DNA from 4 places in the Pseudomonas helmanticensis genome. Region 1 is predicted to be linked to each of the others. Evidence: predicted binding sites of a transcription regulator. Region 1 holds the regulator's gene; each other region holds the start of a gene.
What was found. The regulator FliA, encoded in region 1, starts transcription of late flagellar genes. The targets are predictions, from matches to a motif close to CTAAAGTTTNNNNNNNNNNNGCCGNTAA.
Positions count from the first base shown of each region.

Region 2: QOL84_RS27960 (flagellar protein MotY) is a predicted target of FliA. The motif match lies at 5,662-5,689, and genes of this name have one in related genera.
Region 3: QOL84_RS26955 (methyl-accepting chemotaxis protein) is a predicted target of FliA. The motif match lies at 4,461-4,488, and genes of this name have one in related genera.
Region 4: QOL84_RS18715 (methyl-accepting chemotaxis protein) is a predicted target of FliA. The motif match lies at 4,251-4,278, and genes of this name have one in related genera.

Region 1 covers NZ_FXUY01000001.1:2,529,691-2,537,416, forward strand. The annotation lists gene QOL84_RS11195 (chemotaxis protein CheA) at 1-1,998, opposite strand, end outside; gene QOL84_RS11200 (protein phosphatase CheZ) at 2,053-2,841, opposite strand; gene QOL84_RS11205 (chemotaxis response regulator CheY) at 2,860-3,231, opposite strand; gene fliA (RNA polymerase sigma factor FliA) at 3,398-4,138, opposite strand; gene fleN (flagellar synthesis regulator FleN) at 4,135-4,965, opposite strand; gene flhF (flagellar biosynthesis GTPase FlhF) at 5,082-6,422, opposite strand; gene flhA (flagellar biosynthesis protein FlhA) at 6,434-7,726, opposite strand, start outside.
Region 2 covers NZ_FXUY01000002.1:1,142,712-1,150,437, forward strand. The annotation lists gene QOL84_RS27930 (Rnf-Nqr domain containing protein) at 1-449, shown strand, start outside; gene nth (endonuclease III) at 446-1,084, shown strand; gene QOL84_RS27940 (PA3496 family putative envelope integrity protein) at 1,191-1,370, shown strand; gene QOL84_RS27945 (response regulator transcription factor) at 1,458-2,084, opposite strand; gene QOL84_RS27950 (hypothetical protein) at 2,547-3,254, shown strand; gene QOL84_RS27955 (argininosuccinate synthase) at 3,340-4,557, opposite strand; gene QOL84_RS27960 (flagellar protein MotY) at 4,687-5,595, opposite strand; gene pyrC (dihydroorotase) at 5,756-6,802, shown strand; gene rnt (ribonuclease T) at 6,799-7,476, shown strand; gene QOL84_RS27975 (peroxiredoxin) at 7,551-7,726, opposite strand, start outside.
Region 3 covers NZ_FXUY01000002.1:910,227-917,952, forward strand. The annotation lists gene QOL84_RS26935 (DUF2025 family protein) at 1-48, opposite strand, end outside; gene QOL84_RS26940 (glycerophosphodiester phosphodiesterase) at 269-1,396, shown strand; gene QOL84_RS26945 (PepSY domain-containing protein) at 1,559-1,864, shown strand; gene QOL84_RS26950 (hypothetical protein) at 2,167-2,613, opposite strand; gene QOL84_RS26955 (methyl-accepting chemotaxis protein) at 2,724-4,346, opposite strand; gene QOL84_RS26960 (transporter) at 4,625-5,647, shown strand; gene QOL84_RS26965 (inorganic phosphate transporter) at 5,849-7,462, shown strand; gene QOL84_RS26970 (LysR family transcriptional regulator) at 7,570-7,726, opposite strand, start outside.
Region 4 covers NZ_FXUY01000001.1:4,211,720-4,219,445, reverse strand. The annotation lists gene QOL84_RS18730 (TonB-dependent siderophore receptor) at 1-2,491, opposite strand, end outside; gene QOL84_RS18725 (FecR domain-containing protein) at 2,580-3,581, opposite strand; gene QOL84_RS18720 (sigma-70 family RNA polymerase sigma factor) at 3,581-4,081, opposite strand; gene QOL84_RS18715 (methyl-accepting chemotaxis protein) at 4,394-6,274, shown strand; gene QOL84_RS18710 (SRPBCC family protein) at 6,386-6,853, opposite strand; gene QOL84_RS18705 (non-ribosomal peptide synthetase) at 6,876-7,726, opposite strand, start outside.

The sequences.
Region 1 (7,726 bases):
TGGCAGCGCCTTGTCCCGCACGATCACCACTTCCTGACCATCGACGACGTTGGTGGTCGACAGGTCGAGGTGGAAGATCTCGTTGACGTTGACCAACGGGAACGCAAACGCCTGATTGCCGAGCATCACCATCAGGGTCGGCATGATCGCGAGCGTCAGCGGCACCTTGATGACGATCTTCGAGCCTTGGCCCTTGGTCGAGTAGATGTTGATCGAACCGTTGAGCTGGGAAATCTTGGTCTTCACCACGTCCATGCCGACGCCGCGGCCGGAGACGTCGGAGATCTCGGTCTTGGTCGAGAAACCCGGGGCGAAAATCAGGTTGTAGCACTCGGTATCGCTGAGGCGATCGGCCGCGTCCTTGTCCATCACCCCGCGTTTTACCGCGATGGCGCGCAGGACGTTCGGGTCCATGCCTTTGCCGTCATCGGAAATCGACAGCAGGATATGGTCGCCCTCTTGCTCGGCAGCCAACACGACACGACCGCCACGGGCCTTGCCCGATGCTTCGCGTTCTTCCGGCGACTCGATGCCGTGGTCGACCGCGTTGCGCACCAAGTGGACCAGCGGATCGGCGAGTGCCTCGACAAGGTTTTTGTCGAGGTCGGTTTCTTCACCGACCAGCTCCAGGTTGATCTCTTTCTTGAGCTGACGAGCCAAGTCGCGAACCAGACGCGGGAAGCGCCCGAAGACTTTCTTGATCGGCTGCATCCGCGTCTTCATCACCGCGGTCTGCAAGTCAGCCGTGACCACGTCGAGGTTCGACACGGCCTTTTGCATGGCTTCATCGCCGCTGTTCAGGCCCAGGCGCACCAGACGGTTACGCACCAGCACCAGCTCACCGACCATGTTCATGATTTCGTCGAGACGTGCGGTGTCGACGCGCACGGTAGTCTCGGCTTCGCTCGCCGGTTTTTCCGGTGGCGGTGTCGCCGGAGCGCGGGCCGGAGCCGGTGCAGCAGCAGCGGCCGGTTTCGGCGCTTCGGCTTTAGGCTCAGGCTTGGCCACAGGTTTGGGCGCTGCAACAGCGGCCGGTGCCTTGGCGGCAGGCGTGGCGACAGTAGAAGCGCTGCCCGCAGAAGCGGCGCCGACTTCGCTGAACTTGCCTTTGCCGTGCAATTCATCCAGCAGCGATTCGAACTCGTGATCGCTGATCAGATCGCTGCCGGCAGCCGCAGCCACCGGTGCGGCAGGCGCAGGTGCCGAGGCAATGGCCGATTCCAGCGCATCGACGGCGAAGTTGCCTTTGCCGTGCAACTGGTCGAGCAATGCTTCGAATTCGTCGTCAGTGATGTCGGAGTTGTCGCCCTTGGCAGGCGCCGCAGGCGTTGCCGCCGCAGGAGCCACGGCATCAACCGCGAACTGGCCTTTGCCGTGCAGTTGATCGAGCAACGACTCGAACTCGGCATCGGTGATTTCATCGCTGGCTGCTTCATTGGCAGTTTGCGCAGGGGCAGCAGCGGCCGGGGCTTCGGCTTCGGCCTTGACGGCGTTCAGCGAATCCAGCAGCTGTTCAAATTCGTTATCGGTGATGTCGCCCGAATCGCCTTCGCCAACCAGCTCTTCGATCATTTCAGCCACCGGCGATGCCGGGGCTGCGTCCGCCGATTGCGGTTCGGCCAGGCGCGCGAGGGCGGCCAGCAGTTCCGGGGTTGCAGCGGTGATCGGTGCACGCTCACGAACCTCAGTGAACATGCTGTTCACCGCGTCCAGTGCTTCGAGGACAACGTCCATCAGTTCTGCATCAACGCGACGTTCACCCTTGCGCAGGATGTCGAACACGTTTTCGGCGATGTGACAGCACTCCACCAGCTCATTGAGCTGAAGGAAGCCGGCGCCCCCTTTTACAGTGTGGAAACCGCGAAAAATTGCGTTGAGCAGATCTGCGTCATCCGGGCGGCTTTCCAGCTCGACCAGTTGTTCGGACAGTTGCTCAAGAATCTCGCCGGCCTCAACCAGGAAATCCTGAAGGATCTCTTCATCGGCGCCGAAGCTCATTAATGGGGTGCTCCTACAGGTCTAAAAACCCAAAAAACCTAAAATTCCACAACTCTAGAATCCAAGGCTGGATAACAAATCGTCCACATCGTCCTGACCGGACACAACGTCTTCTCGTTTATCGGCATGAATCTGCGGACCTTCACCCTGCGAGAGATGTTTTTGTGGATCTTTTTCTGCAAGCATCGCGGCGCGGTCATGTTCGATGCCCGCAAAGCGGTCGACCTGACTGGCCATGAGCACGAGTTTGAGCAAATTGCTTTCGACTTCGGTGACCAGTTGGGTCACACGCTTGATCACCTGACCGGTCAGATCCTGGTAATCCTGAGCCAGCAGGATGTCGTTGAGATTGCTCGACACCGCACGGTTGTCCGTGCTGCTGCGTGACAGAAAACCGTCGACCCGGCGCGCCAGTTCGCGGAACTCTTCAGCCCCGACCTCGCGACGCATGAAGCGGCCCCAATCGGCGCTCAAGGTCTGGGCTTCATCGGCCAGACCATTGACCACCGGCGTGGCGCTTTCCACCAGATCCATGGTGCGGTTGGCCGCGGCTTCCGTCAGCTTGACCACATAGCCAAGGCGTTCGGTGGCGTCGGTGATTTGCGACACTTCCTCGGCCTGCGGCATGTTCGGGTCGATCTGGAAGTTGACGATCGCACTGTGCAGTTCACGTGTGAGCTTGCCGACTTCCTGATACAGGCCACGGTCACGGGTCTGATTGAGCTCATGGATCAGTTGCACAGCGTCGCCGAACCTGCCTTTTTCAAGGCTCTCGACCAGTTCGACCGCGTGTTTTTTCAGGGTCGACTCGAAATCGCCCTGTGAAGATTCGTTATGCTCCATAGCTCCCCCGCGCGTTCATCAGCCGATGCGTTCGAAAATCTTCTCGATTTTGTCTTTCAACGCCTGAGCCGTGAAAGGTTTGACTACGTAGCCGTTCACACCGGCCTGAGCGGCCTCGATGATCTGCTCGCGCTTGGCTTCGGCAGTCACCATCAATACCGGCAGGTGCTTGAGTTTTTCATCGGCGCGCACGTGGCGCAGCAGGTCGATACCGGTCATGCCCGGCATGTTCCAGTCTGTTACCAGAAAGTCGATGCTTCCGCTGTTGAGCACTGGAATGGCAGTCACGCCATCGTCAGCCTCGACGGTGTTGGTGAACCCAAGATCACGCAGCAGGTTCTTGATGATCCGCCGCATCGTTGAGAAGTCATCAACGATGAGGATTTTCATGTCTTTGTTCAATTCGACCTCCAAGCAGTCTTAAACGCGCCCAGCACCTGGACGCGCCACTTCAATCAATCGGCGCAGCACTCGAAGACTGTCTGGAGCACAACAGAGCAAGACCGGTGCCGTTCATCACCGCACCAGCCTCGTTCGCAGTGTCCCCACACTGCCTTCAGCGCGCTCGCCACTCCCCCAAACGCCCCCGCAAACGGGCCGCGCACTGGCTGTGTAACTGGCTGACCCGCGATTCACTGACGCCAAGGACTTCACCGATTTCCTTGAGGTTCAGCTCTTCGTCGTAGTACAGCGCCAACACCAGTCGCTCACGCTCCGGCAAATTGGCAATCGCGTCCGCCAGCGCTGCCTGGAAGCGTTCATCTTCCAGATCGCGCGACGGCTCGAGATGAGCACTCGCGCCATCCTCGTGCAGCCCTTCGTGTTCGCCGTCCTGCAACAGGTCGTCGAAACTGAACAGGCGGCTGCCCAAGGTGTCATTCAAAATCCCGTAGTAATCGTCGAGACTCAATTGGAGTTCGGCTGCAACCTCGTGATCTTTAGCGTCACGGCCGGTTTTAGCTTCAATTGAGCGAATTGCGTCACTGACCATACGGGTATTGCGGTGAACCGAGCGTGGCGCCCAGTCCCCTTTGCGCACTTCGTCGAGCATCGCGCCGCGGATTCGAATGCCCGCGTACGTTTCGAAACTGGCGCCTTTGCTGGCGTCATATTTGGTCGAGACTTCGAGCAGGCCGATCATCCCGGCCTGAATCAGGTCTTCGACCTGCACACTCGCCGGCAACCGTGCCAGCAAGTGGTAAGCAATGCGTTTGACCAGCGGCGCGTAACGCTCGATCAGCTCGTACTGAGCGTCGCGTGCCGACTTCTTGTAGTAGTTCATACCGCTAGCGGTCATAACACGGGCCCTGCCGTTTGCTGCACGAGGCGCTCGACGAAAAATTCAAGATGGCCACGCGGGTTGGCCGGCAACGGCCAGGTATCGACTTTCTGCGCGATCGCCTTGAACGCCAGTGCGCACTTGGAACGCGGGAAGGCTTCATAGACGGCGCGCTGCTTCTGCACGGCCTTGCGCACACTTTCGTCGTACGGCACGGCGCCGACGTATTGTAGAGCGACGTCAAGGAAGCGATCCGTGACCTTGGTCAACTTGGCGAACAGGTTGCGCCCTTCCTGAGGGCTCTGCGCCATGTTGGCCAGCACGCGGAAGCGGTTCATGCCGTAATCGCGGTTGAGCAATTTGATCAGCGCGTAGGCATCGGTGATAGAAGTCGGCTCATCGCAGACCACCAGCAACACTTCCTGCGCTGCGCGCACGAAACTGACTACCGAGTCACCAATACCCGCAGCGGTGTCGATCACCAGTACGTCGAGATTGTCGCCGATGTCGCTGAACGCCTGAATCAGGCCGGCGTGTTGCGCCGGGCTCAGGTGCACCATGCTCTGCGTGCCGGAGGCGGCAGGCACGATGCGGATCCCGCCCGGGCCTTGCAACAGCACGTCGCGCAATTCGCAGCGGCCTTCGATGACGTCGGCCAGCGTGCGTTTGGGGGTCAACCCCAGCAGAACGTCGACGTTCGCCAGCCCCAGATCGGCGTCCAGCAACATGACCCGACGGCCAAGCTCTGCCAGCGCCAGGGACAAGTTCACTGACACGTTAGTCTTCCCGACGCCACCTTTGCCGCCGGTCACCGCGATCACCTGTACGGGATGCATGCTGCCCATGTTATTTCTTTACCTTGTCTTGCATAGACGGAGGCCACATTACTGGCTGCGCGTTCACAACCGGAACAATGCATGGCAGACCATCGATGTAGGTACAAAAATTATTCATGAATACCTCAGCCTACCTGCTTGGTCGGGCTGTGATAGATATCAGCGAACATGTCAGCCATGGCTTCTTCGCTGGGTTCTTCCTGCATTTGCACGCTGACGGCGCGGCTGACCAGTTGATGACGGCGCGGCAGATGCAGATCATCCGGAATCCGTGGGCCATCGGTCAGGTACGCGACCGGCAATTCATGACTGATCGCCAGGCTTAACACTTCGCCAAGGCTGGCCGTTTCATCCAGTTTAGTCAGGATGCACCCGGCTAGCCCGCAACGCTTGTAACTGTGATAAGCGGCGGTTAGAACCTGTTTCTGGCTGGTGGTTGCCAAGACCAGATAATTTTTTGAGCGAATGCCACGACCGGCGAGGCTTTCGAGCTGCATGCGCAGGGCCGGATCGCTGGCTTGCAGGCCCGCAGTATCGATCAACACCACGCGTTTGCGCAGCAATGGATCCAGTGCCTGAACCAGCGATTGGCCCGGATCGACGTGAGTCACCGGCACATTGAGAATGCGGCCCAGCGTCTTCAGTTGTTCCTGCGCACCGATGCGGAAGCTGTCCATGCTCACCAGCGCGACATTCTGCGCGCCGTACTTGAGCACATAACGCGCGGCGAGCTTGGCCAGCGTGGTGGTCTTGCCCATGCCGGCAGGGCCGACCATGGCAATCACACCGCCCTCTTCCAGCGGCTCGACTTCCGGTACGGCAATCATCCGCGCCAGATGCGCAAGCAACATGCGCCAGGCCTGACGCGGCTCTTCGATATCGGTAATCATCGACAGCAAGTCGCGCGACAACGGACCGGACAAACCGATGCGTTGCAGACGACGATACAGATTGGCTTGCGCCGGACGGCTGCCTTGCAGCTGATTCCAGGCCAGGGTGCCGAGCTGCACTTCCATCAGCTCGCGCAGGCTGTTCAATTCAAAACGCATCGAATCCAGTGCACGCGGATCAACGCCGCCGGAGGACTGCGCAGGTGCCGGGGCCGGACGCGCCGGCGCGGCGTAGGTCGGTTCGGTCAGCGGTTCGGCAGCGGTCAGCGGCAGGCCGGCCGTCAAAGGCAGCCCGGCGAACAACTGGCGATTGGTGTTGCCGTCGGCTTCGCCACGCATGCTCAACTCGGCCTGGGCGGTGACGATGCGCGACTGGGTCTTGCGCAGCTCGTCTTCGAGTTCCATGTTCGGAACCCGCGGCGCCAGCGCCGACAATTTGTAATCCAGTGCCGCCGTCAACTCGACACCGCCGGCAATGCGACGATTGCCAATGATGGCGGCATCAGCGCCCAGCTCATCACGAACCAGCTTCATGGCCTGACGCATATCGGCGGCAAAGAAACGCTTAACTTGCATATACCACTACCTCAGCCGTTGGGCCCTACTGTCGCAACGATGGTCACTTGCTTGTTGTCCGGTATTTCCTGGTAGGCCAGCACGTGCAGTCCAGGGACTGCGAGGCGGCCAAAGCGCGAGAGCATCGCGCGCACCGGGCCTGCTACCAACAGGATCACCGGCTGACCTTGCATTTCCTGACGCTGCGCCGCTTCGATGAGCGAACGCTGCAGCTTCTCGGCCATGCTTGGCTCCAGCAGAACGCCCTCTTCCGAGCCTTGTCCTGCCTTCTGCAGACTATTGAGCAATATTTGTTCCAACCTTGGTTCCAAGGTGATCACAGGCAGCTCGGACTCAGTGCCTACAATGCTTTGGACGATGGCGCGGGATACGCCGACGCGCACAGCGGCCACCAACGCGGCGGTATCTTGACTCTTGCTGGCGTTGTTGGCGATTGCTTCAGCAATGCTGCGAATATCGCGCACCGGCACATGTTCGGCGAGCAGCGCTTGCAGCACTTTGAGCAGTTGCGACAGCGAAACCACCCCCGGCACCAGTTCTTCAGCCAGTTTCGGCGAGCTTTTGGCCAGCAATTGCATGAGTTGCTGCACTTCCTCGTGGCCGATCAGCTCACTGGAGTGCTTGTACAGAATCTGGTTCAAGTGCGTGGCGACCACGGTGCTGGCGTCAACCACGGTGTATCCGAGGGATTGTGCCTGCGCACGCTGGCTGATTTCGATCCACACCGCCTCCAGGCCGAAAGCCGGATCTTTGGCGTTGATCCCGTTGAGCGTGCCGTAGACCTGGCCCGGATTGATCGCCAGCTCGCGATCCGGGTAGATCTCGGCTTCGGCGAGGATCACGCCCATCAGGGTCAGGCGATAGGCGCTTGGCGCCAAGTCGAGGTTGTCGCGGATGTGCACGGTCGGCATCAGAAAGCCCAGATCCTGCGAGAGCTTCTTGCGCACGCCCTTGATCCGCGCCAGCAATTGTCCGCCCTGGTTGCGATCAACCAGCGGAATCAGGCGATAACCGACTTCCAGGCCGATCATGTCGATCGGCGTCACATCGTCCCAGCCCAGCTCTTTGGTTTCCATGGCGCGGGCCGGCGACGGCAGCAGCTCTTGCTGGCGCTTGACCTCTTCCAGTGCCACGACCTTGGCCACGTTCTGCTTTTTCCAGAACAGGTACGCGCCACCACCAGCCAGCGCGGCCATGCTCAGGAACGAGAAGTGCGGCATGCCCGGCACCAGGCCCATGACCGCCATCAAACCAGCGGCCACGGCCAGCGCTTTCGGCGAGGCGAACATCTGGCGGTTGATCTG
Region 2 (7,726 bases), on a different contig from region 1:
CACTGCTGCGCCCGCACCTGACGCCCCTGAGCGTGTTACTGAGCAGCGTGGTGCTCGCCGCCGCCCTGACCAGTTGCGCCGACACACTGGCGCAACGCTGGTCTGTGCAATGGCATCAGGCATTCAGTCTGTATATCGGCCTGATCGCTCTGCAGTGCGTGGTGCTGGAACATAATGGCTTCTTTCGCCAATCGCTGACCCGGCGCCTCAAACTCGGGATTCAGTTCGCCGGGCTCATGGTGATACTCGCGGCGCTGCGTGAAATCGCCGGTCATGGCAGCCTCGGTGGTGATCTGTCGGAACACTGGCGTGGGTTGCTGATTCTCAGCGAAGGGGTGCATTGGCTGACGCTGGTTCCCGGCGCACTGATTTTACTGGGGCTGCTGCTCGCAGCCCGTCAGGCGTGGACGCGCCCGAACTCTATATCGAAGGAAACGCATCGCCCATGAATGCCGCAAAACGTCTTGAGATTTTTCGCAGACTGCATGAAGACAATCCCGAGCCAAAAACCGAACTGGCGTACTCATCGCCGTTCGAGTTGTTGATCGCTGTGATTCTTTCGGCGCAATCGACCGACGTGGGCGTCAACAAGGCTACGGCCAGGCTTTTCCCGGTAGCCAATACGCCAGCAGCGATTCATGCCTTGGGCGTCGAGGGTCTGTCCGAATACATCAAGACCATCGGCCTGTACAACAGCAAGGCAAAAAACGTCATAGAAACCTGCCGCTTACTGGTCGAACGCCACGGCAGCGAGATTCCGCAAACCCGTGAAGAGCTGGAAGCCCTGCCCGGTGTCGGGCGCAAAACCGCGAACGTGGTGCTCAATACCGCTTTTCGCCAGCTGACCATGGCTGTCGACACGCACATCTTCCGCGTCAGCAATCGCACCGGCATTGCACCCGGCAAGAATGTCGTCGAAGTGGAAAAGAAATTGATGAAATTTGTGCCCAAGGATTACCTGCTCGATTCCCACCATTGGCTGATTTTGCATGGACGTTACGTGTGCCTGGCGCGCAAACCCCGCTGCGGCAGCTGCCGGATCGAGGATTTGTGCGAGTACAAGGACAAAACTTCAGACGATTGAGTAACTATTAGGTTTTTGTATCTATCGATTGAAAAAATCTTTTTTACCAGCCGCTGTATTGTCGATATAAGGAGCGCCAAAGGCAGTCTTAGCCGGGAGTTAACCTATGAGTACCGATAAAGAGCAATTGGACGTAGAAGACGATTTTGCTGCCGCTGAGACCGATGACGCAGAACCAGTGGTCGAGGTGGCAAAAACCAACCTCAGCAAACGCCGCACTATCGACAATCTGCTAGATGAGCGCCGGTTGAAAAGACAATTGGACGATTACGATTTTGATCTTTGACATCTGAAGCCTCCCGAAACGGAGGCTTTTTTCTGTCCGTTGCACGCTGGTATTGATCGGCCCACCACCCCTTCGCTCAAAATACCCTCAGACAAGTCCATTACGCTGTGCCAGTTCGATCAGATCAACCAGTGAACGGGCATTGAGTTTCAGCAGCAATCGAGTCTTGTAAGTACTCACGGTCTTGTTACTGAGAAACATGCCATCGGCAATTTCCTTGTTGGTCTTGCCCCGGGCCAATTGCTGCAACACCATCATTTCGCGCCCGGAAAGACGATCGACCATATCAGCTTCGCTGGCATTCCCCAGACTGGTGCGTACTGTGTGCAATGCCTGATTGGGAAAGTAACTGTAACCGGACAGTACCGCCTTGATGGCGCTCAGCAATTCAGTCAAATCCTGTTGTTTGCAAACATAGCCCGCAGCGCCAGACTGCATGCAGCGCATTGAAAAGTGCCCTGGGGCCTGGGAGGTCAACACGAGGACTTTCATTGGCATGGCAGTCGAAGCCAGACGCGCAATAACCTCCAGACCATCAAGCTTGGGTATGCCAATATCCAGAATGACAATATCCGGCATTTGTTCGCGCGCAAGTTGCAGGGCATCTACGCCATTATCCGTCTCTGCAATAACTTCGTAGCCATGACGTTCCATCAGCATACGCACAGCAAGACGAATGACGGGGTGATCATCCACGATCAGCACTTTATTCATGGGCAAGTCCAGTTTCGCTGTTCGAATTTTTAGAGCCGGCACAATAGCCTAGTCACTTGTGCCATGGCACAAGAGAGTTCCGTTGCACTCACAGCGAAAGACATTCCCTACGACAAACAAAGACTTTTCCTACAAAAATCCAGACTTCTGCAAGTGAAGTGTCACTCGGACGTGGTCTACATCCCTGCCAAGCCTTTAAAACGCCTACCGGCTAAGTCCGCGAGAACTATTGTACGGCCTGCGTTGCGATCCGTAATGTATTGGAGATACCTTGCCCGGCGCTATCGAAGATTCCAACGCCGCAAAAACGCATGTATTTTTCAACTAAAGTCCGTCAGCGCCCGGAACATAAACAACTGAAACAAGATACTTCTACCCAACGCTATGTTTTTAATATAAAAATGCACATCAACTAAAAAACGAATCACAAATGCGGACAACTACATTTCATGAGTACTGAATATGATGAAATTCAAAAAGAAAATCGCCAACCCGATGACGGTAATCGTTGTATTTGCTTTTATATCCGAATCCTCTGCCGCCGTGTCGCTGCCATTCCTTGGTGATCGTGAGCGCGAGATGTACATCTGGTTCCTTATGAGCTTTCCGTTTTACTTGCTGCTGCTATTCTTCATTACATTAAACTTTAACTACCGATCTCTTTACGCTCCTTCCGACTTCGACAAGGACGACAGTTTTTTAAAGCTTTCTGTGAACGCACAGGGCAGCGAAAACGGATTGCGCAACAGTTCAACGGGAGAATCCTCGATGACCGAAAACAATACGACGGAGGCTTTCTCCAGTAACGGATTGTCTGCAGGAGAAACGGTGCTGCATCCGCCCAGTCATCCATCAGAGTCCGGTGGTGCCGGTACAGAATGTTCATGGATCGAGCATAACGTTCAATGGCCGAAACCACTGGGCACCCTACGGGCCATCGACGTGCGCCAGATGAATAATCGAATGGAGTTTGACGCCTTGCTGGAAAACTTTTCCCTTCCTGGCAAACATTCGAAAGTCATCGTGTTGCTGACCGATCCGGCGTCTGAAGTATTGCTTATGCAAATCATGGCGGACTTTATCCGGCAGGCAAAAAAACGCGTTGGCGCGACCCATGTGATTACTTACAACGTATGTACGCAAGCCAGCACGATTCTGAAAGCAGCATGAAACACAGGCAGTTTTTTGAAGTGGATAAAAAAAGGCGGCATTGTCATAACGACAAGCCGCCTTTTTTATTGCGCGTCTGAAGGACTCAGAACAGCTTGCGGCCCTTGTTGGCGGCAATGCGCATGCGCAGCGCGTTGAGCTTGATGAAGCCCGCCGCGTCGGCCTGGTTGTAAGCACCGCCATCTTCTTCGAAGGTCGCGATGTTGGCATCGAACAGCGAATCGTCGGACTTGCGGCCGGTAACGATCACGTTGCCTTTGTACAGCTTCAGGCGAACCACACCGTTCACGTTGACCTGCGAAGCGTCGATCATCTGTTGCAGCATCAGACGCTCAGGGCTCCACCAGTAACCGGTATAGATCAGGCTGGCGTATTTCGGCATCAGCTCGTCTTTCAGGTGAGCGACTTCGCGGTCGAGGGTGATCGACTCAATGGCGCGGTGAGCGCGCAGCATGATGGTGCCGCCCGGGGTTTCGTAGCAGCCACGGGATTTCATGCCGACGTAACGGTTTTCGACGATGTCGAGACGACCGATACCGTGGGCACCACCGATCTTGTTCAGCGTCGCCAGCACGGTGGCCGGGGTCATTTCGACGCCGTCCAGTGCCACGATATCGCCGTTACGGTAGGTCAGTTCCAGATATTGTGGTTTGTCAGGAGCGTTCTCCGGGGAGACGGTCCATTTCCACATGTCTTCTTCGTGCTCGGTCCAGGTGTCTTCCAGCACGCCGCCTTCATAGGAGATGTGCAGCAGGTTGGCGTCCATCGAGTACGGTGACTTCTTCTTGCCGTGACGCTCGATAGGGATCGCGTGCTTCTCGGCGTAGTCCATCAGCTTCTCGCGGGACAGCAGGTCCCACTCACGCCATGGAGCAATGACTTTTACGCCAGGCTTGAGTGCGTAGGCACCCAGCTCGAAACGCACCTGGTCGTTGCCCTTGCCGGTGGCGCCATGGGAAATGGCGTCAGCGCCGGTTTCGTTGGCGATTTCGATCAGACGTTTGGCGATCAGCGGACGTGCGATGGAAGTACCCAGCAGGTACTCACCTTCGTAAACGGTGTTGGCGCGGAACATCGGGAACACGAAATCACGCACGAATTCTTCGCGCAGATCGTCGATGTAGATTTCTTTGACGCCCATGGCCTGAGCCTTGGCGCGGGCCGGCTCGACCTCTTCGCCTTGACCGAGATCAGCGGTGAAGGTCACCACTTCACAGTTATAAGTATCCTGCAGCCACTTGAGGATCACCGAAGTGTCCAGGCCGCCGGAATACGCCAGAACGACCTTGTTTACGTCCGCCATGCCATCACTCCACGGGGTTCTACGGAAAGCCGAGGAGTCTACCGCCCAAACGCGATAATTTACAGAGGCGCGACAGCTTAAGACGACAAAGCGACAGAATCTGTCGAGAGCGCGACGATGACCGGCGGGTCAGGAAGTCGCCGCAGTACTGGCTGGAGTGCTCGCTTGCGGTGCCGGAGTGGTGATGGGAGCCACGCGCGCCAGTTTGACATTGACCCGGCGGTTTTTCGCGCGATTGGCCGCATTGGTGTTCGGCACGATGGGGTATTGCTCGCCATGGAAACGCACGGTGATCTGCGATTCCTGAATGCCGTTGGCCTTGAAGAAGTCGACCACCGCCAGCGCCCGACGGCGCGACAGTTCACGATTGGTCAGGCGATTGCCGCTGTTGTCGGAATGGCCGTCGAGTTCGATGTGATTGACCGTCGGATCGGCCTTCATGTATTCGAGCATCACTTGCAGCCTGGCCTTGGCGGCGGCATCAAGGTCAACGCCCTCGCCGGGGAAGCCAATCTGCGACTGCTTGATCTGCTCGAAATTCTGCGGCAGCAATTTCGCCACGCAGGTCTGGTAATCGTTGAACGCCTTGCTGAACTTGACCGGCAATAAACGCACTTCCGAGACGCGGCCATCGCCCGAGGCACGGCGCACTACCGGGCTGCGCCCGTCCAGCAGACCACTGATCAGACCGCCGGCCTGCGACTGTGAGCTACTGAACAGCACGTTGCCACTGCCGAGCCTCACGGAGCCCAGATTGATGTCACCACGCCCCGGCTGCCAAGGTGCAGCCGCCGCGAGCAACGTCGCCGAACCACCGCCAAGCATGGCGTTGTAGGCGTTCAGACGAAAGATCGCCTGCTCGCCCGCTTTGCGCACGAATTCGCCCGAGCCGAAGTCGGTGATCGGCTGGGTCAGGCGGCATTCGAACTTGTCGCCGGCGACCGTCCACTCAATGTTCTCCAGACGGGTCTGGTACGTGAGCGCCATCGCGGGGAGGCTGGCAAACACACTGAGCAAGGCTAAATAACGCTGGCGCACGGGAGGCTCCATTGGCTTCTGAAACACAAAGACCGATTCACACTATGTTTACGGCATACCTACGGGATATCGGAAGCTTCCCGCAAAACTTGATAGCGAGTGCCTGCAAGAGTCTTTTCCGGTAGCATTCGCCTCAGTTTGACCCGCCTGGAATCCCCTCATGTCCGACCGCCTGACCCTGCTGCGTCCCGACGACTGGCATATTCATCTTCGCGATGGTGCCGTGTTGACCAATACCGTTGCCGATGTTGCGCGCACTTTTGGCCGCGCGATCATCATGCCCAACCTGGTACCTCCGGTGCGCAACGCCGCTGAAGCCGACGGCTATCGCCAGCGGATCCTCACTGCCCGCCCGGCCGGCAGTCGCTTTGAGCCGCTGATGGTGCTGTACCTCACCGACCGTACCCAGCCCGAAGAAATTCGTGAAGCCAAGGCCAGTGGTTTTGTCTACGCCGCCAAGCTCTACCCGGCCGGCGCGACCACCAACTCCGATTCCGGCGTGACCAGCATCGACAAGATTCTGCCGGCGATCGAGGCCATGGCCGAAGTCGGCATGCCGCTGTTGATCCACGGTGAAGTCACCCGTGGCGACGTCGATGTGTTCGACCGCGAAAAGATTTTCATCGATGAGCACATGCGCCGTGTCGTCGAGCGCTTTCCAACGCTCAAAGTGGTGTTCGAACACATCACCACCGCTGACGCCGTGCAGTTCGTCAACGAGGCTTCGGCCAACGTTGGTGCAACCATCACCGCGCATCACCTGCTCTACAACCGCAACCACATGCTGGTGGGCGGCATTCGGCCGCACTTCTATTGCCTGCCGATCCTCAAGCGCAACACGCATCAGGAGGCCCTGCTCGATGCCGCCACCAGCGGCAGCGCGAAGTTCTTTCTTGGCACCGATTCGGCACCGCACGCCCAGCACGCCAAGGAAGCCGCTTGCGGTTGCGCCGGCTGCTACACCGCGTACGCTGCCATCGAAATGTATGCCGAAGCCTTCGAACAGCGTAACGCGCTGGACAAGCTCGAAGCCTTCGCCAGCCTCAACGGCCCGCGTTTCTACGGCCTGCCGGCAAACACCGATCGCATCACCCTGGTTCGTGAAGAATGGACCGCCCCGACCAGCCTGCCATTCGGCGAGCTGACCGTTATCCCGCTGCGCGCCGGTGAAAAACTGCGCTGGCGCCTGCTGGAGGAACACGCGTGAGTGAAGACCATTTCGACGACGAACTGGACGGTCAAAGTGGCGGCGGCGGTTCCCGTCACCCGATGGCAGCACGTTTTCGTGGCTACCTGCCGGTTGTCGTCGACGTAGAAACCGGTGGCTTCAACTCGGCCACCGATGCGCTGCTGGAGATTGCTGCGACCACCATCGCCATGGATGAAAAGGGCTTTGTTTACCCGGATCACACCTACTTCTTCCGCGTTGAGCCGTTTGAAGGCGCCAATATCGAAGCAGCGGCGCTGGAATTCACCGGGATCAAACTCGATCACCCGCTGCGCATGGCCGTCAGCGAAGAAACCGCGCTGACCGACATCTTCCGTGGCATCCGCAAGGCGCTGAAGGCCAACGGCTGCAAGCGTGCGATTCTGGTTGGCCACAACAGCAGCTTCGACCTCGGCTTCCTCAACGCTGCGGTCGCGCGACTGGACATGAAGCGCAACCCGTTCCACCCGTTCTCCAGCTTCGACACCGCGACGCTGGCCGGTCTGGCGTACGGTCAAACCGTACTGGCGAAAGCCTGCCAGGCCGCCGACATCGATTTCGACGGCCGTGAAGCGCACTCCGCGCGTTACGACACCGAGAAAACCGCTGAGCTGTTCTGTGGCATCGTCAACCGCTGGAAACAGATGGGCGGCTGGGAAGATTTCGACGACTGATCCTCGTTGAGTAAATCCCGCGCATAAAAAAACCGGCCACGTGGGCCGGTTTTTTTCTACCTCGACGTTGCGCCTTACAGGGCAGCAGCGTTCTCGGTCAGGTAGGCAGCAACGCCTTCTGGCGAAGCGTTCATGCCTTTGTCGCCTTTTTTCCAGTTGGCAGGGCAGACTTCGCCGTGCTCTTCGTGGAATTGCAGAGCGTCGACCAGACGGATCAGCTCTTCCATGTTACGGCCCAGCGGCAGGTCGT
Region 3 (7,726 bases), on a different contig from region 1:
TTTGAGGTCGTCGGCCGCCTGGCAGATGAGTTGGGAGGTGATGCGCATGGTAAACCTCACGAAAAATGATCGATGGTTTACACGCAGGGCAACTGTACGGCGCGCCCTCTGCCGGGACGTCTGCCGAGAGCAAGCGTACTGCAAACCGCGCCACAAAAGTGCAGGAAAAAACCCTTTTAATACGTTTATGTCGGTCCTGCGATAGCACGCAATCGATTCAGTTGTTAAAAGGTACGTCTTTGAAAAACCCTGCGAAAGGATCTCGAACATGTCCGCCACTTTCACCAAAAGCGCCCTCATGCTGAGCCTGTTGCTCGGCCTCGGTCAGGCGCACGCTGCCACTCACAGCGATCCCGACGCTGTGGCCGCAGCGCATGGCATCCCGCACCCGGCGGTGATCGCCCACCGTGGCGCTTCCTTCGATGCACCGGAATCTACCGCTGCGTCGTACAAACTGGCCCGTGATCTCGGTGCCGATTACCTGGAAATGGACTTGCAGCGCAGCAAGGACGGCGTGCTGTTCGCCCTCCACGACAACAACCTGCAACGCACCACCGACGTCGCGACCAAGTTCCCGGATCGCAAGGACAGCCCGGCCAATGCCTTCACCATGGCCGAGCTGAAAACCCTCGATGCCGGCAGTTGGTACAACACGGCTTACCCGGATCGTGCCCGCCCGACCTACGCCGGGCTGAAAATCCTCACCCTCGATGAAATCATCGACATCGCCCAGGCCAACCCGCAACACAAGCCGGGCCTGTACATCGAGACCAAAGAGCCGCAACTGTTCCCGGGGATCGAGAAAGACCTCAAGGAGAAATTGCAGGATCGCGGCTGGCTGAGCCCGGCCGGCTCGAAACTGGCGAAAAGCGCACTGGGCGTTGGCCAGGGCAAAGGCAAAGTGATCCTGCAGACGTTCGAGAAAAACAGCCTCGAACTGCTGCAAAAGGAAATGCCGCAAGTGCCGAAAATCCTCCTGCTGTGGGTCGGTGAAGGCAGCATCGAGCCGAAGTCGAAAGTGACCTTTGCCGAATCCGGCGAGAAGGACAAAAACGTTTTCTACGGTAAGCAGGAGCCGAAGTCCGAAGCTGAGTTCAAGCAATGGATCGACTACGCCAAGGCCCAGGGTGCAATCGGCACCGGCCCTTCGGCGAAGCTGACGCACGGCGGCGATCAGAGCTATTCGGATCTGGTGCAACCGTGGATGAATAAATACACCCACGATCAGGGCATGCTGGTGCACGTCTACACCGTTGACGAGCTGGTGGACTTCGAGAAAGTCATGGCCGCAGGCGTCGATGGCATCTTCACCAACCGTGCCAGCGAACTGTTGAAATTCTACAAACGCCCAGCGGCTGCCAGTGTCGATCAGGTGTTGAAGAACAACGGTTTCTGATCTGAAATCTAGGCGCCTTCATCGCGGGCAAGCCACGCTCCCACACGTTTTGTGCAGGTGCATGGCATGCCCGTTTTGTTTGAGTAAGGGGTTTTAAGGATGAGTTAAGTTGCGCCGGTTAACCTGAGGCCACTTAAACGAATCACCTAAAGGATTGAACCGATGAAAACCTTGACTGCCCTGTTTACCGCCGCTGCCCTGACCCTCACCGCTGGCCTGGCTCAAGCTGATGTCCGCGTCGACCAGATTCCGCAACTGGTCAAGGAAGGCAAGATCAAGTCGCTGGAATCGATGAACGCCGAAGCGCTGAAACTGCACCCGGGCGCGACCATCACCGACACCGACCTGGATAACCACTTCAACGGTTACGAGTATGAAGTTGAACTGAAGACCGCTGATGGCAAAGAGTTCGATGTGGACTTTGATGCGACCACCGGCAAAGTGCTGAGCAACAAGCAAGACACTTGATACAGCGAATATGGACAGCCGCACGATTGAGAAATCGTGCGGCTTTTTTGTGTTCGGCTTTTTTGATGTGTTGTCAGTGAGATTTTCTCCCCCTCACCCCAGCCCTCTCCCCCAATGGGGCGAGGGGGAAAGGGTGCAGATCGGGGCTATTCAAAACCTGAGTTCGACTCGCAATCTTGCAGCCGACAAGGAAACACCAAGGACCTGAGTGCCCCTCGATATTTCAGGTCAGCGTAGCTCGAATAGTCACCGCGGTCAGTTCCCTCTCCCTTGGGAGAGGGCTACGGTGAGGAGAAAAGGCATCACACCGAGGTGCTGACCAACGAACCCGAAGTGCTCGAGTCGGAGTCCTGCAACGCCTGCAACAATGAAGCTGTGGCGGTGGACAGGGAGGCCGAGGTGGCGGTGATCTGCGCTTGCGCTGCGGCGACTTCAGCAGTTTTGGCATCAGAACTTTCCTGCTTCGCCTGCGCCGCTTGCAACGCTTGCTGCTCCTCCTGCAATTGCTTTTGCAGTTCGGCAATCTGCTTGCGCAGTTCTTTCACCGAATCCGATTCTTCACTGCTGCTGGAACTGCTGTCACCCGCCGGGGCCGCACCGCCACCCGCCGCGACTTTGCCGGTGTCAGCGGTCGCGCCAGTGCTGCTGGCTGCACCGGTCGAGGTGTCGTCGCCGACGTCGGTGATCGAGGTTTTGCTGGTAGGTGCGGTGACAGTCTGGTTGATCGAAACAGAGGTGATGCTGACCATGGGAGTGCTCCAATGCCGGTTATGAATAACCGGTCATCGACCATGGCCGCGTCAATTTGAGATCGACTGTGTACCGACTCGGTATCCGAACCGGTACACGTCGACTTGCGTCAGGCGCTCAGGCGCGCGGTGACCTCATTCAGTTGCCCAGACAAACCATGCAGATTCTGGCTGGCACTTTCGGTGCGCTGCACGTTGTCGAGGTTGGTGCTGGCAATCGACGTGATCTCGGTAAGGTTGCGCGAGATATCCTCGGCCACCGACGTTTGCTCTTCGGCCGCGGTCGCGATCTGACGGTTCATGTCGCGAATCGCCTCCACCGCGTGAGTAATGCGCTCCAGCATCGCGCCGGCCTGAGTCACCTGCTCGACACTTTCATCGCTACGCGTCTGGCCGCTGTCGATGGCTTGCGCGGCATCCACCGCACCGGTCTGCACGCTCTGAATGATCTGATTGATCTCGATGATCGACTCGGCAGTGCGCTGGGCGAGGTTGCGCACTTCATCAGCGACCACTGCAAAACCACGCCCGGCTTCACCGGCACGCGCCGCTTCGATCGCCGCGTTGAGCGCCAACAGGTTGGTCTGCTCGGCAATCCCGCGAATCACTTCCAGCACCTTACCGATACGCCCGCTGTCGGCTTCCAGACGACGGATGACCGTGGCGGTGTTGGCAATCTCGCCACGCATCTGCGTGATTGAGTGAATGGTGCTCTGCATGACCTTTTCGCCCTGCTGGGCGGACTGGTCGGCATCGTCCGCAGCACGCGCGGCATCGGCGGCGTGACGTGCCACTTCCTGCGCGGTGGCGGACATTTCGTTCATCGCCGTGGCCACTTGATCGGTGCGGTTGAACTGCTCGTTGGTGCCGCCGGCCATGGTTGTGGCGATCGCATTCAACTCGCCGCTGGCGCTGTCCAGATCACTGGCGCTGCGCTGCAGACGGGTGAAGGTGTCGGCGAGGAAATCGCGCAGGGTATTGGCGGCTGCGGCGAGGTTGCCCAGCTCATCCTGACGGTCGCTGACCACACGTTCAGCGAGTTTGCCGCGACTCAACTGAGTGACGTAGTCGATGAGCTTGCGAATCGGCTCGACCAGATTGCGATTGACCAGCCACAGGCTCAGCAGACCAATCAGCAAGCCCGAGGCGAGCATCACCAGCAGACCGAACAGCACCGTGCGGTCGGCCTCGGCACTGATCAGCAAAGACTGATCGTTACCCTGTTTGCGCAATTCACTGACCAGTTCGCTCATCTGGTCGCTAGTAGCACGGTCGACACCTTTAACGGCATTGTCGCCTGCGGTCGGATCGCCCCCGGCAGCCACATAGGCATCGCGGCCCTTCTGATAAGCGCTACCCAGTTGACGATGCTCATCACGCAGGCGTTCGATGCGCGATTTAAGGCTCGGCTCGATGCCTTTCTGGCTGGCCAGTTCACCGAGGATATTCTGCACATCACGCTGACGGTCTTCGAACTGGCTCCAGTACTTGGCCAGGTCCGCCGGTTGCTTGCCACGCAGCAGAACGTTTTTCCATTCCTGCACCTGCACCTTGAATTGCAGGTTGGCCTCATCGATCAATTGCGAAGTGTGCAACGGGCCGGCGATCAACTGGCTGTAGCTTTGCACGCCGTTGGACAGAAAGTGAAAACAGGCCAGCGCGATCAACAGCATAGCCAGCAGACTGCCGCTCAGCAGGGCGAGAATTTGCGCTCTCAGGGATTTTTGCAGCATCGCAGGTACTCAGGACAGGGATGAGGCACGCCCGAAACGAGCGTGAAAAGTGGCCGGACTTCCCTGTCGGCGAACCTAGGCTCAAGGCCAATGGCGCGCAACCTAACTCACCTGTGATCGGCGCGCCAGAGCGCTTCTTGAGAATCTCTCCGACCGCCGGTAACGCTTTGTTTTGACGTCATTTTGCTGTCACACAAACGTCATGTGACATTGCGAAGATGCGGCTCAGTGAACCTGCCATTTGCGCGCCCGGCGCACCCTCTTCGCAGCGAGCCTCCATGAACCACAGCCTCGATATCAGCCATCGCGATCCTGACCTGTTTGGCTTGCTCTACGGCTTTCGTTTTCTGCCCGGCGAGCGCGGCCGCGAAGTCGATTCGGCGACGGCGTTGCGCTGTTTGCAGGACGACAACGACAGCGGCGAATTCCTCTGGCTACACCTCAACCTCGCTCACGCTGCGTGCGAGCGCTGGATGAAAAGTCATCTGCAATTGCCCGAAGAATTTTTCGAAGCGCTGCACGAAGGCTCGCGTTCGACGCGCATCGAACATGTCGACTCGGCGTTGCTGGCGGTGGTCAACGACGTGGTGTTCAACCTCAGCAGCATGGTCTCCTCAGACGTGTCGACGCTGTGGGTCTGTGTGCGCAGTAAACTGATCGTCAGCGCGCGCCTGCAACCGCTGCACTCGGTGGACAAATTGCGCTCGTCGGTGAAGGCCGGCGAGCGCTTTCGTTCACCCTCGGAACTGCTCGTGCACCTGCTGCGTGATCAAGGTGAAGTGCTCACGCAGATCGTGCGCAAGACCAGCCTCAGCGTTGATCAGGTCGAGGATCAATTGCTGTCCTCGCGGCTGTCGACCAACCGCGCCGAACTCGGTGCCAACCGCCGGGTGCTGGTGCGCTTGCAACGGCTGCTGGCGCTGGAGCCGGGTTCGTTACTGCGCCTGCTCAATCGCCCGCCGCCGTGGTTACAGAAGGAGGACGTCAAGGAGCTGCGCAAATCCACCGAGGAGTTTGCGCTGATCATCAACGACCTCACCGCCCTCGGCGAGCGGATCAAGTTGTTGCAGGAGGAGATCGCCGCCAACCTTAACGAACAGAGCAACCGCACGCTGTTCACCCTGACCGTGGTGACGGTGCTGGCGTTGCCGATCAACATCATTGCCGGTTTTTTCGGGATGAATGTGGGCGGCGTGCCGTTGTCGCAGGACCCGGAAGGGTTCTGGATACTGGTCGCGCTGGTGGCGACGTTTACCGTGATTGCCGGGCGTTGGGCGTTTCGCAAGCGCGGGGATTACTAAGAGCAAAGATCGCAGCCTTCGGCAGCTCCTACCTTGGAATGAGTTCCCCCTGTAGGAGCTGCCGAAGGCTGCGATCTTTTGATTTTGCCTCCAGATCAACGGTCAGGCTATTCAGCCAAACACTGACATGGCGCAGTCTCTCTGTAACATTCTGCAATGATCATGGGCGACACTCCTTCCCTCGCTCAGGATTGTCCGCTCATGGCTACTCCCTCCCTGACCGCCAGCCCCGCGTCCGCCGCCAGCGGCAGGCCGGCCCTCGACAAGAAAACCGGCCCGTTCACCTACGTGATCTTTTTCGCCGTGCTGGCGATGGGGATGCTCTTCACCGCCTACAGCCTGATGCACGACATGCACGAACTCGGCACGGTGGTGACCACCTGGACGCCGTTTCTGCTGCTCGGCGTGGCGCTGTTGATTGCGCTGGGCTTTGAGTTCGTCAACGGTTTCCACGACACCGCCAATGCCGTCGCCACGGTGATCTACACCCACTCGCTGCCACCGAATGTCGCGGTGGTCTGGTCGGGCTTTTTCAACTTTCTCGGCGTGCTGCTGTCGAGCGGCGCAGTAGCGTTCGGCATCATCGCTTTGCTACCGGTGGAGCTGATTCTGCAAGTCGGTTCGTCTGCCGGTTTCGCGATGATCTTCGCCCTGTTGATCGCGGCGATCCTGTGGAACCTCGGCACCTGGTGGCTGGGTTTGCCAGCCTCGTCGTCACACACGCTGATCGGCTCGATCATCGGCGTCGGTGTGGCCAATGCATTGATGCACGGCCGCGACGGCACCAGCGGTGTCGACTGGGCGCAGGCGACCAAGATCGGTTACGCGTTGCTGCTGTCGCCGCTGGTGGGTTTCGGTTGTGCGGCGCTGTTGCTGCTGGCGCTGCGTGCGTTCGTGAAGAACCGCTCGTTGTATAAAGCACCGGAAGGCAACGCGCCGCCGCCATGGTGGATTCGCGGTTTGCTGATCGCCACGTGCACCGGCGTGTCCTTCGCTCACGGCTCCAATGACGGGCAGAAAGGCATGGGCCTGATCATGCTGATTCTGGTCGGCACACTGCCGATGGCCTACGCGCTGAACCGCACCATGCCGGAAGAACAATCGCTGCAATTCGCCGCCGTGGCGCAAGTCACCCAGCAAGCGCTGGTGAAAAGTGCGCCGCTGCCGACGCCAGCCGATCCGCGTGCAGTGCTCTCCGATTACGTGCGCAGCAAGGAAGCCACGCCGCAACTGATCCCGGCCCTCGCCGCCCTCACCGGGCACATTGGTGAAGAGGTCAAAGGCTACGGCTCGCTGGCGAAAGTCCCGGCTGAAGCCATGGGCAACGTACGTAACGACATGTACCTGGCCAGCGAAAGCATTCGTTTGATGGACAAGAACAAGGTCGGCAATTTCGACGCCGACACCAGCGGTAAGCTGCAACTGTTCAAGCAACAGATCGACAACGCCACGCGGTTCATTCCGCTGTGGGTGAAGATCGCCGTGGCCATCGCGCTGGGGCTGGGCACCATGGTTGGCTGGAAGCGGATTGTGGTGACGGTCGGCGAGAAGATCGGCAAGACCCATCTGACGTATGCGCAAGGAGCCTCGGCGGAAACCGTGGCGATGCTGACCATTGGTGCGGCGGACATGTTCGGTTTGCCGGTGTCGACCACGCATGTGTTGTCGTCCGGCGTGGCCGGGACCATGGTCGCCAACGGCGGCGGTTTGCAGATGAAGACCATCCGCAATCTGCTGATGGCGTGGGTGCTGACACTGCCGGCGGCGATCCTGCTGTCGGGCAGCCTCTACTGGCTGTTCACCCAAATCTTCTGATGATTCCCCTGTAGGAGCTGCCGCAGGCTGCGATCTTTTGATCCTGTTTTTAAAGATCAAAAGATCGCAGCCTGCGGCAGCTCCTACAGTTGGATGTGGGGTATTGGTTAGAGCGCGCAGCGAATCAGATCGCCGAGCCAGTCCATGAATACCCGTACTCGTAGAGGTAAATGTCGCTGCCTGGCATAGAGCAATGAAATGCCCATCGCCGGCGCCGTGAATTGTGGCAACACCGTCACCAGTTCGCCGTTGTCCAGATGTGGC
Region 4 (7,726 bases), 1.7 Mb from region 1:
TGACCGTCGCCGCGACGTTGCGCTCTTCGCCCATGTAGCAGAAGTTCAGGCTGGCGCAGGAGGCCACGTAGGACTCGTTGGTCAGGTTGTTCGCATTCAAGCGTACGTCGACACCCTTCAAGCCCACCTTGCCCAAGTCATAGCCAATCGAAGCGTCGAACAATGTGTAGGACGGCACCTTCAAAGTATTTTCCGCATCCGCCCAGCTGTAGCCGACATAGCGCACACCGCCGCCCAGGCGCAGACCATCGAGTGCTGCGCTGTCGAATTTGTAGTCAGCCCACAGCGATGCCATATGGCGCGGAGCCTGGGTTGGAGAGTTGCCCTTGTTTTCGATGACGTCGGTTGGCGTGCTCAGCGTACTGACCATCGACTTCGAGTACTCGATATCGGTGAAGGTATAGCTGCCGAGCACTTTCAGGTTGTCGGTCAGCTGCATGTGCGCTTCAAGTTCCAGGCCTTGAGAGCGGACTGCACCTACCGCGCGATAGAAGTTTTCCTGTGGCAGTTTGGTTGCCAGGTTCTCCTGATCGATACGGAACAGCGACGCGGTGAACAGGTTGTCAGTACCCGGCGGTTGATACTTCAGGCCGACTTCCCACTGCGTGCCATCGGTAGGTGCCAGTGGATTACCGGCGCTGTCCGCATAGGAGTTCGGGTTAAACGACTCGGAGTAGCTGATGTACGGCGCCAGACCGTTATCGAACAGATACAGCGCACCGGCGCGGCCAGTGAGTTTGGTGCGACGGTCATTGATCTTGGTGCCTTCCGGGCGCCCCGCTTCGGCGATGCGGTTTTCGTCGGAGGTCTCGACCCAGTCCTGGCGCAGGCCCAGCGAGAAGCGCCATTTATCCATTTCGATCAGGTCTTGCAGATACACACCGGTCTGCTCCAGACGACGCAGATAGCTGGTATCGCCGTACATATCGATCGCCGAGTTGCCATACACCGGATTGAACGCGTTGATCGGCGCGAGGCCGCCGCTGGTCCAGTCGACCACGGTCTTGCGGCGCTGATAGTCCGCGCCCATGAGCACTGTGTGCTTGGTAGCGCCGGTGAAAAATTCAGCCTGAAGCATGTTGTCGACGATGAACGCATGCAGTCGCTCGTCACCACCGGTGTAATAGCGGTTCAGCTCGTTGCTGGTCGGTGTGGTCCAGCCATAGGCGTAGACCTGATCCATGTTCACTTTGGAGTCGAGGTAACGGAAGTTCTGCCGCGCAGTGAAGACATCGTTGAAGCGATGTTCGAACTGATAACCGAAGGATTGCTGATCACGCGAATAACCATCGATGCCCGGCTCGCCCTCGAAGAAATGCGGCGAAATGCGATTGCCATTACGCTGATGAATCGTGCCATCCGCCGGCACGCCACCGTGGTAGCCGCCATCCGGATCATGTTGCAGATAAGCCTGCAGGGTCAGCGAAGTATCTTCATTGAAATCGATGCTGACGGTCGGCGCCAGGGCGTAGCGCTTTTCTTTATTGTGGTCGAATTGGGTGTCGGACTGATCCGTTAAACCGATCAGACGATAGGCGATGCGCTTTTCGTCATCGACCGGGCCGCTGAAGTCGAAACCGACCCCGCGCTGCCCCTGCGTGCCAACCGTGGCCTGGACCTGATGGTAAGCCTCGTACAACGGCTTTTTGCTGGTCAGTGCCACCAACCCGCCCGGCGAACTGCGGCCGTACAGCACCGAGGATGGACCCTTGAGAATATCCACGCGCTCAAGGAAATACGGATCGACCTGCATGGTGCTGTAAGTGCCGCTGTCGCCCATCGACTTGAGGCCATCGAGGTAGATGTTATCCACCGAGCCGTCGTTGAAACCGCGCATCGCCACGTAGTCGTAGCGGTGAGTGGCGCCGTAGGGATTGGTCAGCACGCCGGGGGTGTAGCGCATCGCCTGCGAGACGGTTTGCGAGCCCTGGTCGTCCATTTGCTCGCGAGTGACCACGGACACGCTTTGCGACGTTTCCAGCAATGCGGTACTGGTTTTGGTGGCGATCTGGCTGTGTGTCGCGTTGTAGCCGTCCATGCTGCCCAGCGCGTTGCCGAGGGCGAAGCCTTTGATATCGGTGGTCGGTAAAGCCAGCGCTTCGGTCTCCGCGATCGGGCGCAGGATGTAGCTGCTGCCATCCTGGCTGACAGCTTCCAGACCCGAACCGCCGAGCAAATGGCTCAGCGCCTGATCGGTTGAATACTCGCCCTGCACACCCGGCGATTGGTGTCCTTGAGTCTGCTGTGGCGTCATCGACAGGGTGATGCCGGCCTGACGCGCGAACTGATTCAACGCTTCGCCCAACGGCCCGGCAGCAATGCTGAAGCGCTGGCCGACTTCACTGTTGGCCGTGCCGGCCGCCAGACTCACGCTAGGCAACACCGCCACACCCAGGGCGGTAGAAAACAGCGCCGCCCGAACGGCGTGGCGCAACAGGCTCGATTCGGCCGTGAAATTCAGAGGGTTTTTACTGGTGGCGCGGACAGTCATTGTAGGTTTCCGTAGGAAGTCGCAAACGCTTGGGTTGAAGTGCTTACTGACTAAGCCGGACTTGCTGCAAAAACCCGCCAAAATAATTTCAGGCCACTCGCTCCAGCGTCACCCACCAGCGCGTGCGATAGCGCAATTGCACTGGCAAGGTCTGTGGCAGCACCGCCAGCAGTTTGTCGGTGTTCTCCAGGCGGAACACGCCGGACAGGCGCAAGTCCGCGACTTCCGCTGCGCAGGTAAGAAAGCCTTGGCGATAACGCCCGACTTCAGCGAGGAAATCGCCCAGGCGCATATTGCGCGTGACGATCAAGCCGTCGACCCAAGCGCCGGCATCCATATTCAACTGCGGCGCTGGCCGCACCTGACGCCGGTCGATCAGATAACTTTGCCCGGCGCGCGCTTCAATCGAAGTGCCACCGGCGTGAATGGCGACGCGCCCGCTGGTTACGCTGAGCCGCGTGCAATCGTGCTCCTGACGCAGGATGAAGCGCGCATCGAGCGGCTCATAAGTGCCGTGACGGTTCTCTACACGCAGCGGTCGATCAACCGGTGCGCCTTGATCCGCGCCGCCACAACTGACGATGATTTCGCCACGGCTCAGTTTGATCAGTCGTTGTTGCGCCGTGTAATCGAGATCCACGGCACTGGCGGTATTGAGTTCGAGCCGCGTGCCATCGGGCAACTGAAAGCCGCGCCGCTCACCGGTCGCCGTGGCGTAATCGGCGCTCCATTGCTGCCACGCCGAGGTGTCCTTGGCCAGCCACGCGGCAGAGCCCATCAACAACGCGCCCGACAACAGCTTCAGCGCCTGTCGCCGTCCCAGGCCTTGCGCGCTATTTTCCAGGGTGTTCAACGCCACGTGCGCACCCGGTACGGCGCGCAGGTTGTTGCTCAACTCGGCTTGCAGCGATTGCACTCGTTGCCACGCAAGTTCGTGCTCATGGTGCTCGGCGCGCCACTGCTCGCACTGGCGGTTGAGGCGCGAATTGCCGTGGTTGTTGCGCAGGCGCAGCAACCAGTGAATGGCCTGCTTGACCGCTTTCTGCTGGGGCTCGGCGCGTCGGCCAAGTGACAGGTTATCCACCGGCATCAGCTTGCGTACCGCAATACATAGCAATGAAACAGCGCATCGGCGACGTAGCGTTCCACTGAGCGAAGCGACAGGCCCATTTCTTCGGCAATCTGCTTGTGAGTCAAACCTTCGCACTGCGCCAAGAGAAATGCCTGACGCACTTTCGGCTTCAATCCTTCCAGCATGCGCGCGATGCTTTCCAGCAGTTCGATCACCAGCGCTCGGGCTTCGGCACTCGGGGTTTCGGCTTCAGGCAAGTGGGCGATGGCTTCGAGGTAGGCGCGTTCGATTTCCTCACGACGCCAGTGGTCGATCACCAGCCCGCGAGCAATGGTGCGCAGAAAGGCGCGAGGTGCTTTGAGTTCGAGGCGTTCGGTACGTTGCAGCAGGCGGACGAAAGTGTCCTGCGCCAGATCCGCTGCATCTGCGGCGTTGCCCAGCCGTGCGCGCAGCCAAGCGTTGAGCCAGCCATGGTGACTACTGTAAAGCGCCTGTACGGCAAACTCAGGTGAGGACATGAACGCGACAGCCCGGACGTCACAAATGATAATTAGTCGCATTGTCAGCAAGGGTTGGATAATTTGCAACTGCCGCTCGAACATCAACCCTGAAAATTTCTGTCGCAGCCGCTCTGGCACGCCGTTCGGCGGGAATCCGGCACTAATTCCATCCATTTCCCGTTCGACCCTAAGATTTCTCCGACACGTGCCGACAGACTGGTGAGACATGCGTGCACCAAAGTAGAGCGGCCAGAAGAACGCTGCCTGCGCTGTACATGGAATGTTGCAACCGGAACGCATCCCCACTTTTGGCATAAGAAGTCCCATGAAATGAATCTCAAGTTCAGCCATAAAATTCTGTTGGCCGCCTCGGGCGTCGTGGTCCTGGCGTTCGCGCTGTTCACCCTCTACAACGACTATCTGCAGCGAAACACCATTCGCCAGAACCTTCAGTCCTCCGTACAGCAGGCCGGCGATCTGACCGCCAGCAGCGTGCAGAACTGGATGAGCGGACGGATTCTGGTGTTGGAAAACCTCGCGCAGAACGTCGCTCACCAGGGCAAGGACGCGGACTTCCCGGGTCTGGTCGACCAGCCGGCGTTCACCTCGAACTTCCAGTTCACCTACGTTGGCCAGGCCAACGGCGTGTTCACCCAGCGTCCTGACGCGAAGATGCCGGACGGTTACGACCCACGTCAGCGCCCTTGGTACAAGCAAGCGGTGGCCGCCGACAAAACCATGCTGACGCCGCCATACATGGCAGCTGTCGGCGGTTTGGTGGTGACCATCGCCATGCCGGTGAAAAAGAACGGCGAGCTGCTCGGCGTCGTCGGTGGTGACCTGAGCCTGGAAACCCTGGTGAAGATCATCAACTCGGTGGACTTCGGTGGCCTCGGCCACGCGTTCCTGGTCAGCGGCGACGGTCAAGTGATCGTCAGCCCGGACAAGGATCAGGTGATGAAGAACCTGAAAGACATCTACCCGAACTCCAGCGTGCGCATCGAGAAGGGCAACCAGAACGTGGTGCTCAACGGCCAGGAACGAATCCTCTCGTTTACTCCGGTCAGCGACCTGCCGAATGCGCAGTGGTACATCGGTCTGTCGATCGACAGAGACAAAGCCTACGCTGCACTCAGCCAATTCCGTACGTCGGCGTTGATCGCGATGTTTGTCGCCGTGGCGGCCATCGCGCTGCTGCTGAGCCTGTTGATCAACGTCTTGATGCGTCCGCTGACCACCATGGGCCGCGCAATGCAGGACATCGCACAGGGCGAAGGCGATCTGACCCGTCGCCTGGTGGTCGAGAGCAAAGACGAATTCGGCGAACTGGGCAGCGCATTCAACCAATTCGTAGAGCGGATTCACGCCTCGATTTCCGAAGTGTCCTCGGCGACCCGTCATGTGCATGACTTGTCGCAGCGGGTGATGGCTTCGTCCAACGCCTCGATCGTCGGCTCTGACGAGCAAAGCGCGCGCACCAACAGCGTCGCGGCAGCGATCAACGAACTGGGCGCTGCCACTCAGGAAATTGCGCGCAATGCTGCCGATGCTTCGCAGCATGCCAGCGGCGCGAGCGAGCAGGCTGATGACGGTCGTCAGGTGGTTGAGCAAACCATCCAGGCAATGACCGAGCTGTCGCAAAAGATCAGCCTGTCGTGCACCCAGATCGAAACCCTGAACGCGAGCACCGACAACATCGGTCACATCCTCGATGTGATCAAAGGTATCTCGCAGCAAACCAACCTGCTCGCGCTCAACGCCGCGATCGAAGCGGCGCGTGCTGGTGAAGCCGGGCGTGGGTTTGCGGTGGTGGCGGACGAGGTGCGTAACCTTGCCCATCGCACTCAGGAGTCGGCGGAAGAGATCCACAAGATGATCACCTCGCTGCAGATCGGTTCGCGCGAAGCGGTGACCACCATGAACGCCAGTCAGGCCTCCAGCGAGCAGAGCGTGGAAGTAGCCAATCAGGCCGGTTTGCGTCTGGTCAGCGTGACTCAGCGCATCGGCGAAATCGACGGCATGAACCAGTCGGTGGCAGCGGCCACTGAAGAGCAGACCGCCGTGGTGGAAACCCTCAACGTCGACGTTAACCAGATCAACCTGCTGAACCAGCAGAGCGTGGCCAACCTCAATGAAACGTTGAAGGATTGTGATGCGTTGTCACAGCAGGCCAACCGCCTGAAGCAACTGGTCGACAGCTTCAAGATCTGACCGCGTTATCGTTCTTCGCGAGCAGGCTCGCTCCCACATTTGGAATGTATTTCCCTGTGGGAGCGAGCCTGCTCGCGAAAGCGGTCTGACAATCACCGCAAAGCCGAAGCCTTAAACAAACAGCTTCAATACATTCCCCATCGCATCATCCGCAAACCCCTGCACAAACTCCTTGAACCCCGGCAGCGCTTCTTCGCCGCCCGAGGCCGGCTCGGCAATGATCGTCCACGTCGCCCGGGATTTCCCTTCGCCCAACGCTTCCACATTCATCGCCGCCCACAGATTCGCCACCCCCAATGTGTTGTAAATCGTCGTCCAGGTCATGCTGCGTGCCTGCTCATCGCGGGAGTTCAGTTGCTCGACTACGACGTTGCCGTCCTTGAAGCATTTCTTGCGCAGCGAAGACACGCCTTCGCCAATCAATTCGATGTGCGACAGCGCCGGAATAAAGCGATCGAAACCGCCGAAGTTGCCGACCACCGCCCAGACTTGCGCCGCGTCTGTCGGCACTTCCACCGACGATACAACGTGGCAGCCGTGCGGGTTTTTGATCAGGGTGTCGGGTTGCAGAGTGCTCATGGTGTTGCTCCTTTTTGATGAACTAGATGAAGTTGATTTCTTTCAGGTAGTCGCAGCCGCGACGCAGCAGCGCCGGGGATTTCTGCGGGTAGTGCGCGCCCATCTGCTGCACGCCGGCCTCGGCGTTGGCGTGGCCGATCAGCGAGATGTCGCCGATGTCTTCTTCAAAACCGTTGAGGTAGAAGCCGAGTACGCCGAACAGCGCGTTGTCGGCATCGACGCGGCCCAGTTGCTGCTGCCAGTCGGCGACGCTGACCAGCGCGAACTCGCTGCCGGTTTCGCGGAACGAAGCGACGTAGGCGTCCCAGCTCAGCGGCTCGGGGTTGTGCAGGTTGAACACCGCACGTTCGGCCGAATAACGGCTGGCGTGGAAGGCAATGAAGCGGGCGAGAAAGTCCACCGGCATCAGGTCGAAATTCAGCGCGAACGCCGGCACCTGGCCGAGCTGAATCGAACCCTTGAGCATCAGCATCAAACGGTTTTTGTGCGGTTGGCAGACGCCGCTCAGACTGTTGAAACTGATGTTGCCGGGACGATACAGATTGACCCGCACACCACGCTCCCGCGCCCGTTCGAGGATGCGTTCGCCAACCCATTTCGACAGGTTGTAGCCGTTGCGAATGTAGATCGGCGGGGTGGGCGCGGCCGGCAATTCCAACACCCGCCCCGCGTCATCGACCGTGCTTGACGCCGACAGCGTCGAGACAAAATTGAAGACCTTTTTGCTTTGCCCTTCACACAGCCGCAGCAAAGCGAAAATCGGCTCGACGTTGTCTGCCGCCAGCGACTCGTAATCGAGTACGTGATTGACGTTCGCGGCGTTGTGCACCAGTGCGCCGAACTCGCGATCGAGGCGTTGGTAATCTTCGTCAT